DNA from 2 places in the Bradyrhizobium sp. UNPF46 genome. Region 2 is predicted to be linked to the other one. Evidence: riboswitches for the same ligand, from Rfam matches in the RefSeq annotation. Region 2 holds a riboswitch; the other holds the start of a gene.
What was found. A riboswitch is a leader RNA that binds a small molecule or an ion and turns the genes downstream of it on or off. The one in region 2 is predicted to bind cobalamin.
Positions count from the first base shown of each region.

Region 1: it holds a riboswitch for cobalamin, as region 2 does, so the genes downstream of both, UNPF46_RS36520 (TonB-dependent receptor) here and UNPF46_RS05355 (energy-coupling factor ABC transporter permease) in region 2, are expected to answer to the same signal.

Region 1 is NZ_LFJB01000125.1:19,442-29,553, forward strand. It holds gene UNPF46_RS36490 (tripartite tricarboxylate transporter substrate binding protein BugD) at 1-584, shown strand, start outside; gene UNPF46_RS36495 (hypothetical protein) at 607-2,214, opposite strand; gene UNPF46_RS36500 (lytic transglycosylase domain-containing protein) at 2,338-4,545, opposite strand; gene UNPF46_RS36505 (adenylate/guanylate cyclase domain-containing protein) at 4,867-6,603, shown strand; gene UNPF46_RS38090 (hypothetical protein) at 6,709-6,885, shown strand; gene UNPF46_RS36510 (hypothetical protein) at 7,036-7,248, shown strand; gene UNPF46_RS36515 (hypothetical protein) at 7,357-7,620, shown strand; cobalamin riboswitch at 7,717-7,931, shown strand; gene UNPF46_RS36520 (TonB-dependent receptor) at 8,046-10,112, shown strand, end outside.
Region 2 is NZ_LFJB01000009.1:93,696-103,807, reverse strand. It holds gene UNPF46_RS05370 (histidine phosphatase family protein) at 1-51, shown strand, start outside; gene cobT (nicotinate-nucleotide--dimethylbenzimidazole phosphoribosyltransferase) at 58-1,110, opposite strand; gene cobF (precorrin-6A synthase (deacetylating)) at 1,100-1,870, opposite strand; gene UNPF46_RS05355 (energy-coupling factor ABC transporter permease) at 1,912-2,589, opposite strand; cobalamin riboswitch at 2,627-2,845, opposite strand; gene cobA (uroporphyrinogen-III C-methyltransferase) at 2,891-3,622, opposite strand; gene UNPF46_RS05345 (cobyrinic acid a,c-diamide synthase CobB) at 3,619-4,929, opposite strand; gene cobM (precorrin-4 C(11)-methyltransferase) at 4,929-5,711, opposite strand; gene UNPF46_RS05335 (cobalamin biosynthesis protein) at 5,708-6,076, opposite strand; gene cbiE (precorrin-6y C5,15-methyltransferase (decarboxylating) subunit CbiE) at 6,073-7,254, opposite strand; gene UNPF46_RS05325 (cobalt-precorrin-6A reductase) at 7,232-7,996, shown strand; gene cobJ (precorrin-3B C(17)-methyltransferase) at 7,972-8,706, opposite strand; gene UNPF46_RS05315 (precorrin-2 C(20)-methyltransferase) at 8,703-9,434, opposite strand; gene UNPF46_RS05310 (precorrin-8X methylmutase) at 9,437-10,066, opposite strand; gene cobG (precorrin-3B synthase) at 10,066-10,112, opposite strand, start outside.

The DNA.
Region 1 (10,112 bases), on a different contig from region 2:
CGGTGCCCGCGACGTCGCTGAAGGAACTGATCGAATGGCTGAAGTCGCGCCCCTCGCCGCCGACGGCGGGGACCGCGGGCGCCGGCTCCGGCAGCCACATTGCCGGCGTCTATTTCGAAAGCGTCTCCGGTATCAAGCTGCAATATGTGCCCTATCGCGGCACCGCGCCCGCGCTGAACGACCTGATCGCCGGCCAGATCGACCTCATCGTCGACCAGACCTCCAACTCGATCGCCCAGGTTCGCGCCGGCACCATCCGCGCCTACGCCATCACCGACAGCAAGCGCCTCGCCTCGGCGCCCGACATCCCGACCGCGGAAGAGGCGGGCCTGAAGGGCTTCAACATGACGCTGTGGTCGGGCCTATGGGTGCCGAAGGGCACGCCGAAGGAGATCGTGGCCAAGCTCAACGCCGCGGCCGTGGAAGCACTGAACGATCCCGCCGTGAGGAAGCAGCTCGAAGGCCAGGGCCTCGAGATGACGCCGAAGGATCAGCTCACGCCCGAAGCGCTCGGTGCCCGTCAGAAGGCCGAGATCGCAAAATGGTGGCCGATCATCAAGGCGGCGAACATCAAGGTGGATTGAGGCGGAGCGGGATCGGCGCCGCTCATGGAATCGGGGCGGGTGGCGCCGGTGGGGGCAGGTCGCGCGGCTTGTCCTGCTCCAGCTGGAAGAACGATGCGAATTCCCGCTTCGCTGTCTCCTCCGCGGCGGCATATTCCTTCTTCTTGGCTGGGTCCGTCTCCTTTTCCAGAGCGTTCATCTTCTTGATCGCATTTTCGATCAGCGTTTTCCGGTCGGTAATCGCCTTGCCGCCGATATAGACGCCCTGGGAGATGCCGATCAGATACAGCATCGTCTCTGATATCGTGACGTCTCCCAGATCGTTCTGACCGCTGGAGAGGACGTAGGCTGCGACGACCAGAGTGAAGACGGCCACCTGGAATTTGTAGACGTCGAGTCGCTGCCCGGTCATCAGCAGGTTTGCCAGATTTGCGTTCTTGGCTGCCGGTATTGGAGTCCAATTGTACCAGCCCTTGGCGAGCGCAAAATCATTCGCTTCCTTGTCGAGCTCGGCCTTCAGTGTGGCCGTGTATTTGGCGCCGCCGGCGCCCACTGCACTGATGCCGAGGAGGTAAAGCAGGTCGGCGGAGATGCTCGCAAGCAATCCGGTGCGGAGCCATAGATAGAACAGCAGTCCCGCGACGATGAAGGTGAACAGGACGACCTGGACTTGAGAGATGCTGGAATCGCCGAGAACGCCGGCCGTGATGCGGATCGGGCTGACGGCATAGAGGTCGCGGCTCAGACCCGTGAGGTCGCCCATGTCCTTGAGATCATAAGTCGCCCAGGCCAGCCCGATATAGATGATGCTAACGAACAGCAGCGCCGCGATGACAGCCGGCATTTTGTGCGTCACAGACTTCGTGGTGAAGTAGGTTAGCAGCTTGCTATCGGCAGGTTTGGCGGCCGCGAAGAACGCGACCAGCAGGTAGTCCCGGTCTGTTGACTGCAGTTGGGGCGAACCCGGAGCCTCCACATTGAATATGATGCGATATTTCGGCGTGTTCTTATCTGTCGCATCGACGAAGCGATAGGATTGCGCGATCGAGACCTGCGTGAAGTTCTCCGACTGTGCCGGTTCTGTCTGCTGCGCGGGTGGTTTCTGCTGCGCCGGTTGGGGAGGAGCCGCCGATCGCGGCTGCGGCGAGGTTCGTTGATAGAGCCGGACGCACACATTCGCACGTTCGTCGCTGAAGGGCGCACCGACGATGTTGAACCAGGCCTGCCCTCCGCCGGGCAGACTGTTGCTGCTGCTCTCGACGCGCAGCTCGGCCGGTAAAGTCGAGAGCCTGTTCAGCTCGTACTGCAACGGATTGGATTTCGAGGCGGCCGCCTTGATCTTGCTTGCGGCCTCCTTCTGCTCCTTGGCCGCAGTCTTTTCAGTCTCCGACTTCCCGGCCGCGTCAATGATGCCATCGGCCTCGGCAATCTCCCGGTCCGCCGCTTTGATCACATCCAATTTGGCTTCCAGCTGGGTGCAGGCTTCCTGGTTCTGCGCCTTGGCCGGCAAACCTCCTATGGCGATCAGGGCAATTCCGGCTAGCGTCGCCAGGCGGACGAGATTGCGGGAAATACGATCGAGCGGCACCGAAACGCGCGTACAATCCATCGATACACCCAAAAAATGCAACAAAAAAATAACGATCGCCAAAATTGAATAATTTGGGGAGTTGCGTCAAGATGACTCTGCAACGCCGCGCGCGGGTGTGACAGTCCGCCCCATGAGCGGCCTGGTGGTCCCGGGCTGACGGCCTGGAGCCTCAGGGCCCGACGATCAGTCGCCGGCCCCAGTCAATCCCACCGGCGTTGCCTTGGCGCTGGCGTCCTTCGTCACCACGCGCTCGTCGGTCTTGCCGGCGACCATGCCGCTGCCTTCGAACCGCGCGCGGTAGACCAGCACGTTCTCCATCACGCGCTGGACGTAGTTGCGCGTCTCCGACAGCGGGATGCGCTCGACCCAGTCGACCGGATCGACATTGGGGTCGCGTGGATCGCCGCGCGCCTGCACCCATTCGCGCACGCGGCCGCGGCCGGCATTGTAGCCGGCGAAGGTCATGATCTGGTTGCCCCGATATTCCGACAGCAGCGCACTGAGCTCGGCCGCGCCCATCTGCGTGTTGTAGACGGGATCGGAGACCATCTTGTCCCAGTCATAAGTCAAGCCGAAGCGTTTGGCGGTGTCGCGGCCGGCTTCCGGCGTTACCTGCATCAGGCCGACCGCGTTCGCGGGCGACTTGTCGCGCTGGTCGAACGAGCTCTCGGTGCGTGCCACCGAATAGATCACGCTGGTCTCGATCGCGGGCGCGACCTGCTTGTGCTCGGGGATGCCGATGGTCGGGAAGGCGTAATGGTCGAGCGCGAGCCCGCGCGCCAGCGCGGTCTTGCCGACCTCCAGCATCACGCGCGCGTCGTTGCGCTGCCCGGCAAGCTCGCCGAGCGCTTCGAGCGCCGTGACGTCGGTGCTCTCCTTGGCGAAATCCTCGGCGTAATAGAACACCATGTCGCGCTCGCCGATGCCGTAGAGCATCTCGGCGGCGCGCACGCGCTCGTCGGCGGGCGACGTGTCGACTGCGGCCAGCACGGGCGAGGGCGGACGCAGCTCGATCCGGTCGAGACCGAGCTTGGCACGCGCCAGCTGGCCGTAATAGGCAGTCGGATAGCGCGCCGCGGCCCTGTAGCTCATGCGCGCATCGGCCATGGCGCCCATGGCCTCGGCCGCACGGCCGCGCCAATAATGGGCGCGCGACAGCGCGAGCGGATTGGCCGAGCCTTCGTCGATCGCGGCGAAGTGCACCATCGCCGCCTTGGGATCGCCAAGAAAGCGCAGCGCGATCCAGCCGCACATGAAGTGGTAGTCGACGCGATAGACTTCCTTCTCGGGCACCGCGGCGGTGCGCACCACGTCATAGGCGGTTCTGGACTTGCCCTGGTCGAGCAGCTTGCGCGCGAGCAGGCGGCGCTCGCGCCACCAGGCGTCGGTATCCTGCGCCGCCATGGTGTCGGGTGCGGCGGCCAGGATCACCTCGGCGGCGTCGTCGATGCGGTCCTTCTGCAGGTGCCATTGGGCGCGGCACAGCACATAACCGAGATCGCGGCGGGCTTCCGTCGAGACGTCGTCGAGATAGTCCTTGGCCTTGTTGGCTTTGCCAGTCACGGCGGCGCAGGCCTTGACGATCGCAAGCTCGTCCTCGCCGAGCCGCTTTGCGGCGCGCCGCGCAGCCGCGTAGTCCTTGGCGCCGAGCCGCTTGTCCATGCGGGCGCGATGATCGTCTGCGGTCAAGAGATCGCGGAACGCCTCGTAGGAATCCTCCTCGCTGCGCTCGGACAATTCGTCCGTGCGCCAGGCCTCGCGCACGAGGCGCGCGGCTCGGTCGGCATCGCCTTCGGTCAGCAGCACACGGGCGAGCGCGAACTTGCCCTTGGCGCTGATCGGGCGGTCCATGGTGAATTTGTGCACGGTGGCAGCGTCGCTCTTCTCCTGCCACAGCCGCGCCTCGGCGCGGCGGCGGAGCAGGGTTCGGCTCGGCCAGTCCGGATTGGCGGCGAGGAAGGCGGCGTAGCGCTTGAAATTCGCCGTGCTCTCGGAGTGGCGCAGCATGAACCAGTCGGCGAGCTTCTGGCCAGCGGGATCGGCAATGCGGTCGCGCGCGGCGCTGGCGTCCTCGGTCTTGCCCTTGCGCGCGAGATCGATCGCGTCCTTCAGCGCGGCAAGGTCGCCGGTGAGCGCCGGCGCTGCCGGCTTGTCTGCGGGCGCCTCGTCTTGCGTCTTCGACTTGCGCTTGGCCTCGGCATGCTTGCCATTTGCTTGCTTGACATGCCGCGCCTTGCCGGCGTTGGCATGACGCTGCTTGCCGGCTTTCGCCTCATGCGACTTCTTCGGCGCGGACGATTTGTGACTGCTCTTCGCTGCCAGCTCGGTGGGAATGAGGGCCAACGCGGCCACGGCAACGACACACGCGAGCGAGCGTAGGCACTGGTTCATTCCATGGTCCCCCTGCGAAACCACTACAAACCAAGGTCCGCGACGACATGCGGCTTGAGAATCAAAGGCATCGAAGACGATGCCACGGCATCGTCCCGCATTCCTCACGCTGTCGCAACAATGCGGCAAAATACAGATGCGACGCGGGAACTTCGGGACTGGCGCAAAGGGCAGTCCCTTTAACCTTCGTTAACGATCCGGCCCTGCACGACGGCCGGGTCGGTTCCGGGCGTCAGCGGACCCCAATTGCGCGTGTTCCCCTGGTCGGATCCGGTGTATGGAGTTCCATCGCTCCATCCTTCTGGCCTTTGCCCCGCACCAATGCCGCTTTTCAACCAGTCGATCCGGCGCAAGATCGTCGGCATCGCCCTCGGATTGATCGTCCTGATGCTGGTCACCTCGATCCTGTCGATGGTGATGTCCAGCCAGGTCGGCGTCCTGCTCGACGAGCTGACCAACCGCTACATCCCGGCCTACAGCCATCTGGCCCGCGCCAACATCCAATCGCTGGAGCGCGCGCTGGCGCTGCGGCGGATGGTCATGACCAGAATGGAGGCCCCTTCGGACGATGAGGCCTATACGGCGCGCCTTCGCGCCTTCGAACAATCGGACCGCAAGTTCGAGGAGGAGGCCGAGGCCGCGCGCAAGCTCATCAACGCGATCATCGACGATCCCAGGACGTATTCGGACAATGCCGCGCTGGGGCGGATCGACGTCCGCATCGAGAACGCCGTCACCGAGCTGCGGCGCAATCTGGACGAGGGCAATGCAAAACTGCTCAAGCAGGTCGAGGCCAAGGACATGGCCGCGGCCCGCGGCACGCTGGAACAGCTCGACGGTCTGCGCGACGCGTTCAACCGCAAGGTCGATGCGATCCGCGCCGACATGCTGACGCAGGTGTTCTTCTCGACGTCGCAGGTGATCAGCCGCCAGCATCAGGCGATCGTCGTGTCGGGCGTCGTGACGTTGCTCGCGGCGATCGTCGGCTTTGTGTTTGCGCTCATGGTGTCCAGCGGTATCACGCGCCCGGTGCGGCTGCTGCTCGCCGGCACCCGCGAGGTGGAGGCGGGCCGCTTCGACAAGACCATCACCGTCTCCACCCAGGACGAGATCGGCGAGCTCGCCGCAGCCTTCAACCGCATGACCGAGCAGCTCAGGCACAATGAGCGCATCCGCGAGACCTTCGGCCGCTACATCGATCCCAAGGTGGTGCAGGGGCTGATCGACCGGCCGGAGGTCGCCATCGACGGCGAGCGCCGGGTCATGACCATCATGTTCTGCGATATGAGCGGTTTCACCTCGATGAGCGAGGGCATGACGCCGCGCGGCCTCGTCAAGGTGATGAACCATTATTTCACGGTGATGTCCGCGCCCGTCAGGAGCAATCGCGGCGTCATCGACAAGTATATCGGCGACGCCATCATGTCCTATTGGGGCCCGCCCTTCGTCGAGGAGGACGAGCAGGCGCTCTTGGCCGGCGTCGCCGCCATCGAGATGGCCGACCAGGTGCCGGCGCTGCAGAGGCAGCTGCCCGACCTGCTTGGCATCCGCGCCATGCCCGCGCCGTGCGATTTGCGGATCGGCATCGCCACCGGCGAGGTCCTGACCGGCAGCATCGGCTCCGAGCTGATGATGAGCTTCACCGTGATGGGCGATGCCGTGAACCTGGCCTCGCGGCTGGAGGCCGCCAACAAGGTCTACGGCACCCGCATCCTGGTCTCGCAGGCAACGGCCGAGGCGATCGGATCGCGGCTCGAGCTGCGCGAGATCGATCGTCTGGCCGTCGCGGGCCAGAGCGCGCCGCAGCCGATCTTCGAGGTGATGGCGCGGGCGGGCGCACTGACCGATGCGCAAGCCGGCTTGCGCGCGCATTATGCCGAAGCGCTCGCCGCCTATCGTATCCGGCGCTTCGATGCGGCGCGCGCCGGCTTCAACGCGGCGCTCGAAGCCGTCCCCGGCGATGGCCCCTCGCGCACCATGCTCGGCCGCATCGCGCAGTTCGAGGCGAGCCCGCCGGACGAGGGATGGGACGGCGCCTGGCGGCTCGACAGCAAATAGGCGGCCGCATCGGAAAAATTGATTCTACTCGATAACGATGTTCGCCGTGACCTATTCCGCGGGCTTAGGTTGGATGTCCTTGAGGCGTTTGATGGGGACACGCCGATGCCAGAACTTCAGGACAGGCTGGAACGGTTCGAGACACTCACGGCCGAATGCGAGCTGATCGCCAAGCTCGCCACCGACAGCACCAAGCGCGAGTTCTATCTGAAGCTTTCGGAGCAGTACCGTCAGCTGGCGGTGGACATGCGGCAGGCAATCGCGACCAGGGCTGCGGCCTGAGGCCGGCTGCAATCCGTTCTTAACATCTGGCGCGCATCCTGATGGCACTCAGGCGTCGCTGATCGGCGATGCCCGTGGTGGGAAGGCCGGGGTTCGCTGCAATGCAGCGCGTCTCGCGAGTGTCATTGCCAAGTCTGACAGGGCAATCCCATGCGCCTCGTTGCCGTGATCATATTCGCGCTCATGACGGCCGCCTGCGACCAGGAGCAGGACATCACGGGCTCGACCACGCCGGTCTGCCCGTTGCGGAACTACAGCTACAATCCCCGCGACATGAACCAGTGCGTCAGCGCCTGCAAATCCTGCGATCATGGCACGACGGTCACTTGCACCACCTCCTGTACCCTCAAGGGCGCGCGCTGAGCGCACTCGCAGGCAGCGGCTGCTCCCGGGACGGAACCGGCGGTGCTCGGGCACCGGAACGATTCACGTGGGTTAATCATTGAGGGACACGGCAGGACGCGGAGTCCGATGGAAATGGGTATGCTCGATCCCGGTCGATTTCTGGTGTCGTGCTCGCATTGCGATACCTGGCCGATGGCGGCCAATGTGAAGCGGTCGAGCTGGTCGGCGTCCCCACATGAGGTCCGCTTCGTCTGCACGCGGTGCCGCCGCGAGGAGACCGCGATCGTCTCGGCCTCCGGCGAACTGACCCCCATCAAGCGCGTCGACGTTCCGCCACGCGACGTCGCTGCCGCCTGGGCCCAGGCGCAACGTTTGCGGGGGCGGACCTGACCCGGCCCCGCTCTCATGAACCATCGGCCGGTACGGCGATGTCGGCCGGCGGGGGTGACAACGGCAGGCCGTCGATTGACTCTCCGGCGGAACGATACGTAAATGGCCGGTGACGGTTCTCCTCACGGAGATCAAAAGGGAATGTGGTGCGGGACGTCCCAACGCCGGGATCTGTCTCAACGCCACGGCTGCCCCCGCAACTGTAAGCGGTGAATCTTTCGTCTCATGCCACTGGGAATCTCGGTCCTGGGAAGGCGACGTAGAGGTCACGACCCGCGAGCCAGGAGACCTGCCGTCAGCCGTGGTCACACGCGACGATGTCGGTCGGGGAGTACAGACATTGGCTTCACCGGAGCAATCCATCGCTCTGCCGTGGAACCTCGTTCGCTGTGACGTGCCACTGACGTCATACCGAGGTTTCAACTGTGTCCCGTCCCATCTCTGCCGCCTGGCGCCTCAGCGCTGGCCTGTTCGCGTCCGTCTCCCTCCATTCGCTCGATCTGTCTGCCGCCTTCGCCCAGCAGGCCCTTGCCGAGCAGCTGCCGCCGATCGAGGTGAAGCAGCCGGCGGATCAGAACCGCACGCGGGCCAGGGCGACCGGAAATGGCGATGCGGCGCGGCCGCGGGAAGCCGCGACTGTCGCGCCGGCAGGGCGTGGTGCCGGCTCGTCCGGATCCGATTCTGGCGCCGGCGATGGCGGCATCGTCGGCGCCGCCACGACCGTCATCACGGCCGCCGATATCGCGCATTCGCCGTCGCAGACGCTTGCCGAGATCATCGCGGCGCAGACGCCGGGAGCCCAGATCACCACGTTCTATGGCGGCCCAATCGGCGCCAAGACCAGCGTGGATTTGCGCGGCTTCGGCGCTTTTGCCACCGCCAATACGCTGGTGCTGGTCAACGGCCGGCGGCTGAACGACGTCGACATGGCGCAGGTGGACCTCTCCACCATCCCGCTCAATTCCATCGAGCGGATCGAGATCACGCGCGGTAATTCCGGCGCGGTGCTCTACGGCGACAACGCGGTCGGCGGCGTGATCAACATCGTCACCAGGAACGGCGTCGGCGGGCCGCCCGTGACCGCGCGCATCGAAGCCGGCTTCGGCTCGTTCAACACCAGGCTCGGCAACGTCTCGACCTCACTCAATTCCGGTCCGTGGTCGACCTCGTTCTACGGCAATGCCGTCAGCACCGACGGCTATCGCGACAACAATCGCTATTCCCAGAAAAATGCCGTCGGCAATCTCAACTACACCACATCAGGCTTGACTGCGTTTCTCACCGTCACCGGCGACAATCAGGAACTGCGACTGCCGGGCGGCCGCACCGTCGATCCCTCCATCGGCCTCGACGAGCTCACGAGCAATCGGCGAGGCACCAGCACGCCGTTCAACTATGCCAACCAGCAGGGTTATGGCGCGACGGCGGGCTTCACCAAGACCCTGGTCAACGGCGTCGACCTCATCGTCGACGGCGGCGTGCGTGACAAGAAGCAGCAGAGCGCGTTCTTCTCCAGCCCGATGCCGGTCCCGGCCTTCTTCACCTCGACCTATGTCGATTCCCATCTGACGACATGGTCGATCACGCCGCGGCTCAGCGTGAAGAGCCTCTTGCTCGGCATGCCCTCGCAGCTCCTGACCGGCATCGACTATTACGATGCGAGCTTTGAGCAGAACCGCGGCGCCGGGAAGGGGCTCGCCGCCTGGCACAATTACGACCTCAGGCAGCAGACGGTCGCGGGCTATTTCCAGCACGCATTGGGCGTGGCGCCGACGACCGATATCTCCTATGGCGCACGGGTGCAGAACGTCAGCCTTGCCGCACGCGATAATTTCAACCTGGCCGCGCCGTTCAACGCCGACATCGGCGCGCTGCCGCTGACCAGCAGCGAGACCCAATACGCGCTGCATCTCGGCGCCGAGCATCGCCTCAATGACGTGGTCTCGCTGTTCGGCCGCGCCGCGCGCGCCTTCCGCACGCCCGACGTCGACGAGCGCCTGTCGTCGGGACCGTCCTTCGATCCCCTGACCTTCGCATCGATCCCGCAAACCTTCCAGCTCAAGACCCAGAGCTCCCAGGATATCGAGGGCGGTCTGCGCCTCAAGGGCGGCGGGCTGCAACTGCAGAGCAGTCTCTATCTGATGGACCTCACCAACGAGGTCCATTTCAATCCGGTCCTGTTCTACAACACCAATCTCGATCCGACCCGGCGCTACGGCTCGGAGACCAGTCTGTCCTATCGCGTCAACGATGCCCTGCTGCTGCGCTCGGGCGTGGCCTATACACGCGCGGTGTTCCGTGAAGGCATCTGGGCCGGCAACGACGTGCCGCTGGTGTCGCGTTACACGGCGAGCGCCGGCGTCACCTGGAATATCTGGCAGAATTATCTGGTGCTCGATGCCACCGCGCGCTTCTGGAGCGAGCGGCGCATGGACAACGACCAGGCCGGGACCCAGAAGCCGATCCCCGCCAACGGCACGATCGACCTCAAG
Region 2 (10,112 bases):
CGGCTCGCGGCCGGCTGGCGCGTCGTTTCCGTCAACCAGCGCGTGGCCTGAAGCCGATCAGACAGGCCGATCAGGCACATTGGCCTGCGCGAAGGTCGCCATGCCGTTGTGGAGCGCGCAGGCCAGCCGCACCAGCGGCAGCGCGATCGCCGCGCCCGATCCCTCGCCGAGCCGGAGATCGAGGCTGATCAGCGGCTGCACGTTCAGCGCGCGCAGCACCAGCCGGTGCCCCTGCTCCGCCGATTGATGCGAGGGCAGCAGGAAAGGCTGGCACGACGGGTTGAACCGCACCGCCGCAAGCGCCGAGACCGAGACGATGAAGCCGTCGATCAGCACGGGGATGCGGCGCTGCGCAGCCGCAATGATCGCGCCGCAAATCGCCGCGATCTCGAGACCGCCGACAGCGCACAGGATTTTTTCCGGCGCAGCACCCCCGATGCCGTGACGTGCGATCGCCGCATCGATCACCCGCGCCTTGTGCGCGCGGCCGGCCGCATCGACGCCGGTGCCGCTGCCCGCGATCTCCTCGGCGCTGACGCCGAGCAGGCTCGCTGCAATCGCTGCCGAAGCGGTCGTGTTGCCGATGCCCATCTCGCCGAAGATCACGAGATCAGGCCGATTGGCTTCCGCGCGCGCAACCGCGCGCCGGCCGGCCTCGAAGGCGAACGCCAGCTCCGCAGGGTTGAGCGCGGCCTCGACGCTGAAATCGCGCGTGCCGTGGCGCGGCTTGTCGGTCACGATATCAGGCATCTCCTCCTGCGCCAGCGTGCCGGCGTCGACGACATCAAGGCTGGAGCCGAGCTCGCGCGCCAGCACCGAGATCGCGGCGCCGCCGGCGGCAAAATTCGCCATCATCGCGATGGTCACCGCTTGCGGATAGGCCGAGACGCCCTGCGCGACAATGCCGTGGTCGCCGGCGAAGACGATGATCGGCACGCGCGCGGCACGCGGCTGCTCGGTCGCCTGCAGGCCTGCGAGCTCGATCGCGAGCTGCTCGAGCCGGCCAAGCGCGCCGGTCGGCTTCGTCAGTTGCGCCTGGCGTGCAATCGCGGCGTCGCGATGGGTCGCGGAGATCGCAGGGCATTGTTGGGTAACCCAGTCAGGAAGCATGCTGCCTCGCCTCACGCGCGCGCTTGAGAATGTAGCTGTCCATGATCCAGCCATGCCGCTCGCGCGCCTCTTGCCGCGCCGCGACGATGCGCGGACCGATGTCGGCCAGCGCGCCGGACAGGATGATCTGATCTTGCATGCCGAGATAGGCGCCCCAATAGATGTGCAAGCCTTCCGGATCGAGCGACTGGAACGCCGTGCCGCCGTCGAGCATCACGACAATCGTATCGACGCCTGCCGGCCAACCGCCCTCGCGCAGGCGGCGTCCGGTCGTGACCAGAAACGGCTCGCCGATGTCGTTGAGCGGCAGCGCATGCGCCGCGCACAGCGCCTGGATCGAGGTGATGCCGGGCACAACCTCGATATTGGGCAAGGGATCGAGCCGCCGCGCGATGCGCAGCGAGGAATCGTAGAGCGAGGGGTCGCCCCAGATCAGCAGCGCGACCTTGCCCTCGCCGTCGAGATGATCCGCGATCGCTTTCGACCAGGTTGCGGCGACCGCATCGTGCCAGTCGTCCACGCCCTTGCGATAGTCCGCTTCGCCTGCGTCGCGCACCGGAAGATCGAATTCGGCGATGACAGTCTTGTCGTTGGTCAGAACATCCGCGCAGATCATGCGCCTGAGATCGGCGAGATCGGCCTTCGCCGTTCCCTTGCGCGGGATCAGGATGAGATCGGCGGCGTTGACGGCTTCGACGGCGGCGCGCGTGAGCTGGCCAGGATCGCCGCAACCGATGCCGATCAGGGAAAGCGTGAGCATCGCGGGCGCTGGGGCGGCCATGACGGCCGCCCCTTGTCTCCTTAAGCCGCGTTGTGCAGGCGCGGGGTGACGAGACCGGGCGCGGTGACGCCGCGCAGCGACTTCGCCAGCGCCAGCACGGCAAGATCAGCCAGCGGCTCGATCACGATGACCAGCGCGTAGGACGCCGCAAACGTCGCGATGCTGGCAAGGTTGCTCATCGCAAAGCCGGAGCCATAGAGCGCCCAGAACGCCACCCAGGCGATCACGCCGGCCTGATAGGTCGTCGAAAGCGCCAGCGCTTGGGCGTACTTCAGATCGACATAGGCGGTGTTGCGCGAGATGATCCGCGAGGCGATCGCCTGGATCGCGAACAGCGGCACCAGCAGCGTCGTGACGTTCATGCCGTATTGCGGGATGTCGGCCGGCTCGAAGAACACGCCCTGGAAGAAGAGACCGAGCGCGAGGCCGAAGGCGGCGGGCGCGGCCCCGAACAGCAGGAACAAGGTCGAGCCAAGGATGAAGTGCACCTCGGAGACGCCGACCGGGAAGTGCGGCAGGATCTCGAAGAAGGTGAAGACGAGAGCGGTGGTGGCGAGCGTCCGCACCGCGAACGACACGACGCCCTGCTCGCGCACGGTCTCGGCTGCGAGCTTCAAGGCAACGCCGCCTGCGGCGATGCCGGTTGCGTAACTCAACACGAGCTTGGCGCCCGTCACGATGCCGGGTTCGATATGCATGGCTCAGTTCCTTCCTGCCGTCACACCCGACGGCCTTGGCCTCAAAACGTGCAGGGCCGGTCTCCTGGCTCGCGGTTCACTGGGACTTTCGGCCTTCCCGGACCTTGCGGCCCAGTGGCGGATCGAAGTCCCTCACCGCTTACAGTCGCGGGGGCGGCTGGGGTTTTGGGCGCCGCAACTGGGTCCGCCCACCCCCATTCCCGATTATGCTCCGGCGCTTTGCGCCGTGGTGAGCACCATGCCTCTCCTGTGTGCCCCTTTCGCTGAGCCTGCGTCAAGGGGCGAGGCGCCGCCGCGGCGGTCACGAGGGATAATCCCCTGCCAGCGCGCCGAACAGGATCACGGCTGCGGTCGAGGGAGCGCCCCCGCGGGCAAGCTGCTCGGCAAGCTCGGCGATGGTGGTGCGAACCAGCCGCTCGTCGGAGCGGCCGAGGGATTCGGCGACCAGCGCCGGGGTATCTGCGGCAAGGCCATGCGCGATCAATTTTGCGGCAAGCGCCGGAAAGGTGCGCCGGCCCATATAGACCACCGTGGTCGCCTCGGGATCCGCCAGCGCCGCCCAGTTCAGATTCGGCGGCAGCTCGCCGGTGACATCGGCCCCGGTCACGAACTGCACCCGACGCGAGGTGTGGCGCCGGGTCAGAGGAATTCCCGCCTGGGCCGCTGCGGCGCAGGCCGAGGTGACGCCTGGAATGATCTCATAGCCGATGCCGGCCTCGCGCAGCGTCTCGATCTCCTCCTCGAGCCGGCCGAAGATGCCGGCATCGCCGGACTTGAGCCGCACCACGCGCACCCCCGTTGCGGCGTAGTCGACCAGCAGGCGGTTGACGTGATGCTGCTTGGTCGAGGGGCGCCCTGCCCGTTTCCCAACCGCGACGAGGTTGGCTTCGGGTCGGGCGAGATCGAGGATCGCGCCCGAGGCGAGATCGTCATAGAGCACGACGTCGGCCTCGCGCAGCCGCGCGGCACCCTTGAGCGTGAGCAGCTCGGGGTCGCCGGGCCCGGCGGAGATGAAGGAAACGAATCCGCTCACCGGTCCTCCGCGATCAGGTGAAAGAACGTGCCGCTGACGTGGCCCCGGTGCGAGCCGGTCTCGGCAACGACGGCGCCCGTTGCATCATGCACGACGGCCAGCGGCGTGTCAGGCTGGGCGAGAATGGTCGAATAGTGAAACTCATGACCGCGCAGACGCGCACTGGTCCGATATCCCGGCATCGGCGCGGCGAGCGTTGCCAGGCGATAGCCCAGATGCATCCGGCGCTTGGCAAAACTCGTCTCGAGGCCAAGCAGGCCCGTCATCTCGTGGCGGACACCGTCCGCGTCGGTCAAAGCGGTTCCCAGCACCATATAGCCCCCGCACTCGCCGTGCACGGAGCGCGTTTCGGCGAAGGCGCGCAAGGAGCTGCGAAAACGGGCGCTGGACGCGATCCTGCCGGCATGAAGCTCGGGATAGCCGCCGGGCAGCCAGCAGACATCCGCGCTTGCGTCCGGCACTTCATCGGCCAGCGGCGAGAACGGCACGATCTCCGCGCCCGCCGCGCGCCAGGCCTCCAGCATGTGCGGATAGACGAAGGAGAATGCGGCATCGCGCGCAAGCGCAATGCGCTGGCCCGGCGGCACCAATTTCGGTCCGCTCGCCGCCGGCTGCGGCGACCAGCTGGCCGCGGATCGCAGCACCGCTTCGAGATCGACATGCTCGGCCACGAACCGCGCGGCCTCGTCGATCAGCTTGCCGATCTCCGCCTGCTCTTCGGCCTGCACGAGGCCAAGGTGCCGCTTCGGCAGGCTGATCTCGGCGTGACGCGGCAGCGCGCCGAACACGGCGATGCCGGCATCGCCGAGTGCGCGCCGCACCAGGTCCTCGTGCCGCGGACTGGCGACGCGGTTGAGCACCACGCCGGCAAGGCGCACGCCGGGGCGATAATCGCGAAGGCCTGCGGCGATTGCGGCTGCGGTCTGCGCCTGGCCGGAGGGATCGATCACCAGCAGCACCGGCCAGCCCAGCATCTCCGCGATGTCGGCGGTGGCACCTGTGCCGGAGACGCCGCGCGCGGCGACGCCGTCGAACAGGCCCATCGATCCCTCGGCGAGCACGATATCGGCATCGGCGCCGCGGCTGACGAGGTGCGCGATCGTGCCGCGCTCCATCGCCCAGCTGTCGACGTTGACGGAGGCGCGGCCCGTGGCGGCGGCATGGAAGGCGGGGTCGATATAGTCTGGCCCGCTCTTGAAGCACTGCACGTTCAGGCCGCGATGGCGCCAGGCACGCGCGAGCGCCAGCGTCAGCGTGGTCTTGCCGACGCCGGAGGCCGGTGCGGAGATGACGAGGCCTGCCGCCATCACGACGCCTCCGGAAAGCGTGGCTCGGCGCCGACCGGCCGATAGCGACGGTCGTAGGCGACCGCATAGAGGCGGCTCTCGTCGAAATCCGCAGCGCCGAGCGTCTTGCCGACGAGGATCAGCGCGGTGCGCTCCATCTCGGCGCCCACGGCCGCATCGAGCGTTGCCAGCGTCGCGCGCACGATGCGCTGCTCCGGCCAGCTCGCGCGCCAGACGATCGCGACCGGGCAATCTTCGCCATAATGCGGCATGAGCTCGGCAACGACCTTGTCGAGCAGATGGATCGACAGGTGGATCGCAAGCACCGCCCCGGTGGCGGCGAAAGCGGCCAGCTTCTCGCCCTCGGGCATCGCGCTGGCGCGGCCGGGCGTGCGCGTCAGCACCACGCTCTGAGCGAGCCCCGGCAGCGTCAGCTCGGCCTCCAGCGCGGCCGCGGCGGCGGAGAAGGACGGCACGCCAGGCGTCACAGTGAAAGGGATACCGAGCACGCGCAGGCGACGGAGTTGCTCGCCCATCGCCGACCAAATCGCGAGATCGCCGGAATGCAAGCGAGCCACGTCCTTGCCCTCGGCATGCGCCGCCGAAATCTCCGCGATGATCTCGTCGAGCGACAGCGGCGCGGTGTTGACGATGCGCGCCCCTGGCGGGCAATGCGCCAGCACGCCTTCGGGTACGAGCGAACCGGCATAGAGACAGACCGGACACGCCGCGATCAGGTCGCGGCCGCGCAGCGTCAGCAAATCTGGCGCACCCGGCCCTGCGCCGATGAAATGCACCGTCATGCGCCATCTCCTTCCGCGATCGCGGCCGTCGCCGTGCGATCCTGCGAGACCACGCGCGTCGCAATCAGCCGGGCCCGAGGGCCGGCAACTGCGAGCGCCGCGGCTTCGGCGACCGATCCGGTCTTGAACTTTTCCACGACGAGCTTCGACTGCGTCGTCGTTTCGATACCAGCCAGCATGTCGGCCGACACAGCCTTGATCGGCAAACCGTACTCGCGCGCGAGCTGCTTCAGCGGCTCCGTATCGGCTTTGTCGCTGACGGTCGCCATCGCGGCCAGCCCATCGGGGCCGCCCGCTGCCAGCAGCGCCTCGCGCAGCGAAGCCAGCGTGACGTCCTTTCTGAATCCGAGCCCGGCGACCTTCATCGGACCGCGCTCCACTGCACGACCGGGCGCGCCGCTTCCCATGAACGATAGCGGCCGAGCGGCGCGGCATGTGCGATCTCAACCCGCATCAGCTCGCCGCCGTGGCGCTGATGCAGCTCGCCGAGCAGCGCTTCCGTCTCCAGCGTCACGGAATGCGCGACGAGCCGCGTCCCGGGTGTGAGCCGCGACCAGACGGCATCGAACAGCGCGCCATCAAGGCCACCGCCGACGAAAACGGCGTCGGGCGCGTCCAGCCCCGCAAGGACCTCGGGCGCTTTCCCCGTGACGACGGTGACGCGGTGTGCCAGCCCGAACGCCGCCACATTCTTGCGGATATTCTCGGTGCGATCCTCGCGCGCTTCGACTGCGCTCGCCAGTCCCCCGCACAGCGCCCACTCGATCGAGATCGACCCCGATCCGGCGCCGATGTCCCACAGCCGTTCGCCCGGCCGCGGCGCCAGCGCGGAGAGCGCCAGCGCGCGCACCGGCCGCTTGGTGATCTGGCCGTCATGGACGAAGAGATTGTCTGGCAGTCCGGAACTGCGGGGAAGGCCCTGCCCGCCTCTCGCCAGCAACGCCACCGCGATCAGCTTCTCATCGAGATCATCGGCAAAGAGATCGGCGCGATGCCGATCGACAATTTCACGTGGACCGCCGAGGGCAGCGAGAGTCCACAGCAGCGAAGCGCCCCATCCGCGCGCCGTCAGCCATCTGGCGAGATCGCCCACCGCCCTTGAATCGCGCATCAGACAGATGATGCGCGCGTCTTTCACCAGATGCGGCACCAGCCGCTCGAACGGGGCGGCATGAAGTCCAAGGCAAGCAACGGATTCGAGACGCCAGCCAAGCCGCGCAGCAGCGAGCGAGAATGTCGACGGAGCCGGATACGCGATCCATTCGTCGCTGGAGAGCTTCTCGGCAAGGCTTGCTCCGGCGCCGTGCCAAAACGGATCACCCGACGCGAGCACGGCCGTCGGCCGGCCGCGGCAGCTCAGCACGATCTCCGCATCGAACGGGACCGGCCACGGGCGGCCGCGCCTCGTCACGCCGGCCAGCGCGAGATGTCGTTCGCCGCCGAACACGGTTTCGGCTTCATGGAGCGCCTTTCGGCTTGCCTCGGACAGCCCGGCAAGGCCATCTTCGCCGATACCGATGATGGTCAGCCAGGGATCAGCCATACGCGCCCTCATTCTGGGCGGAACCGCCGACGCGAGCGAGCTTGCTGCGGCAATCGCGCGCGCGCGGATCGACGCCGTCTATTCCTATGGCGGCCGCACCCGCGCGCCGGCGGATCAGCCGCTGCCGACCCGCATCGGCGGCTTCGGCGGCGTGCGAGGTCTCGCCGATACCATCCGCGCCGAAGGCATCACGCATGTGATCGACGCGACGCATCCGTTCGCAGCCGAGATGAGCCGCAATGCTGTTCAGGCGTGCGCGGACACCGGCACGCCGCTCATCGCCCTCGAACGCGCGCCTTGGCCGAAGACGCCTGGCGACAATTGGATCGAGGTCACCGATGTCGACGCTGCAGTCGCGGCGCTGCCCGAGGCCCCCACAAACGTGTTCCTCGCCATCGGCCGCCAGCACATCGCGCCGTTCGCACGCAAGAATCAGCATGCCTACACGCTGCGGTTCGTCGATCCGCCGGAAGCGCCCCTGCCTTTCGCCGCCGACGTGATCGTATCGCGCGGACCGTTTACGCTTGAGGGCGAGCTGGCGATGATGCGCGCGCGCAATATCGCATGGATTGTCGCCCGCAATTCCGGCGGCGATGGCGCGCGCGCCAAGATCGACGCGGCCCGTAGGCTCGACCTTCCCGTGATCATGATCGCGCGACCGGAGCTGCCCGAACGCCGGAGGGTCGAGAGCGTCACTGAAGTGATGCAGTGGCTCGGTCATTCGACCCGCCTCGGTGCATAGACCCAGCGGCCGACGCGGCGCGTGTGCGAATTCCCGACGATCACCAGCGTGCGCATGTCGGCCATCTCGGGTGTCGCATCATTCAGCGTCACGGTCTCGATCGTCTCGTCGGCGGCGCTGATCGCGCGCGCGAAGATCACGAGACGCTCGCCGCAGCCGGCGTCCTTCAGCACCGCGAGCGCGCGGCCAAAACCCTCCGGCCGGCTTGCCGAGCGCGGATTGTACATCGCAATCGAAAAATCAGCTTCCGCGGCGAGACGCAGCCGCTTCTCGATCGCCGTCCACGGCTTGAGATTGTCGGAGAGGTTGATCGCGCAGAAATCATGGCCGAGCGGCGCACCTGCGCGCGCAGCGGCTGCCAGCATCGCGGTGATGCCGGGCAGCACGCGGATCGACAGCGCCTGATATTGCGGTGCCTGCTCGAGCGCCTCGAACACGGCGGAGGCCATCGCGAAGACGCCGGGATCGCCGGAGGATACGACAACGACCTGGCCGCCCTCGGATGCAAGCCGCAGGGCTTCGCTCGCGCGATGAAGCTCCTCGCGATTATCCGAGGGATGCAGCTTGAGTCCGGCTCGCGGCGGCACGCGCGCGACATAGGGCGCGTAGCCCAGAATGTCGGTGGCGGAAGCAAGCGCTGCCGTGACCTCGGGCGTCACCAGTGCATCGCTGCCCGGCCCGAGGCCCGCGATGGTCAGCGTGCCCGTCATTCGGCGGCGTCCAGATGCCGGCCCTTGCCGTGCACCAGCACGATCGCGAAATAGGGGCAGTCGGCGGCATCGATCTCGGCGAGCCGCGCGACACGCTCGCCCGGCATGGTGCCGCGCTCGACCAGCCAGGCGTCATCCAGCCGACCAGCCGAGCTGAGCGCGCGGCGCACCTTTGCGAGATTACGGCCGGTCTTCATGACGACCAACGCGTCGGAATCACGCATGCGCCGCTCGAGCTCGGCCTCGGCAAGCGTCCCCATCAGCACCGTCGTCACGTCATCGCCGAGCGCGATCGGCTGGCCGACACCGTTCCAGCAGCCGACCATGCCGGGAATGCCGGCGATCACCTCGATCTCGACACGGCCTTGCAGGCGCGTGTGCAGATGCATGAAGGAGCCGTAGAAGTATGGATCGCCCTCGCAGAGCACGACGACGTCGACCGCGCGCAAAAGCCGCGCCAGGCGCTCGGCCCATTCGTCGTAGAAGCCGGCAAGCAGCTGAACGTATTCGGGGTTGTCGAAGGCGATCTCGGTGGTGACCGGATATTCCATGGGATATTCGGTGACGCCGGCCGCCAGCATGCCTTCGACGATGCGGCGCGCCTGGCCCGGCCTTCCCTTCTTGCGGAAATAGGCGACGTGCTGCGCGGCGCGCACGGTGCGATCGGCGCGCACGCTCATCAGATCAGGATCGCCGGGGCCGAGACCGCAGCAAATGATGCGTCCCATCGCTATTCGCTCCGGCTCGCCAGTGCATTCACCGCGGCAACGGTGATCGCCGATCCGCCAAGGCGGCCCTCGACCGTCAGCGCCGGCACGGGCGGAGCGGCCATCAGCGCCGCCTTGGACTCGGCCGCACCGACGAAGCCGACGGGGCAACCGATGATCGCCGCCGGCCGCGGGCAGCCTGGGTCCTCCAGCATGTTGAGGAGATGAAACAGCGCGGTCGGCGCATTGCCGATCGCAACGATCGCGCCGCCGAGATGCGGCCGCCACAGTTCGAGCGCCGCGGCCGAGCGGGTGTTGCGCATGGATTGAGCGAGCGCGGGCACGGTTTCGTCGCCCAGCGTGCAGATCACGGCATTGGCCGCGGGAAGCCTTGCGCGCGTAATCCCCTCCGAGACCATGCGCGCGTCGCACAGGATCGGCGCGCCTCGCTGCAGGGCGGCGCGCGCGGCGGTCGCCATGCCGGGCGTGAAGCGGATATGCGCCTCCAGGCCGACCATGCCGGCGGCGTGGATCATCCGCACCACGACCTGCTCCTCATCCGGCGAGAAGCGCGCAAGATCGGCTTCGGCCCGGATGGTGGCGAAGGACTGCCGGTAGATCTCCGCGCCATCGGTCTCGTAAGCGTGCGGCATCAATGCCCTCCGACCAGGATCGAGGGATCGCTGACGATGTCCGCGC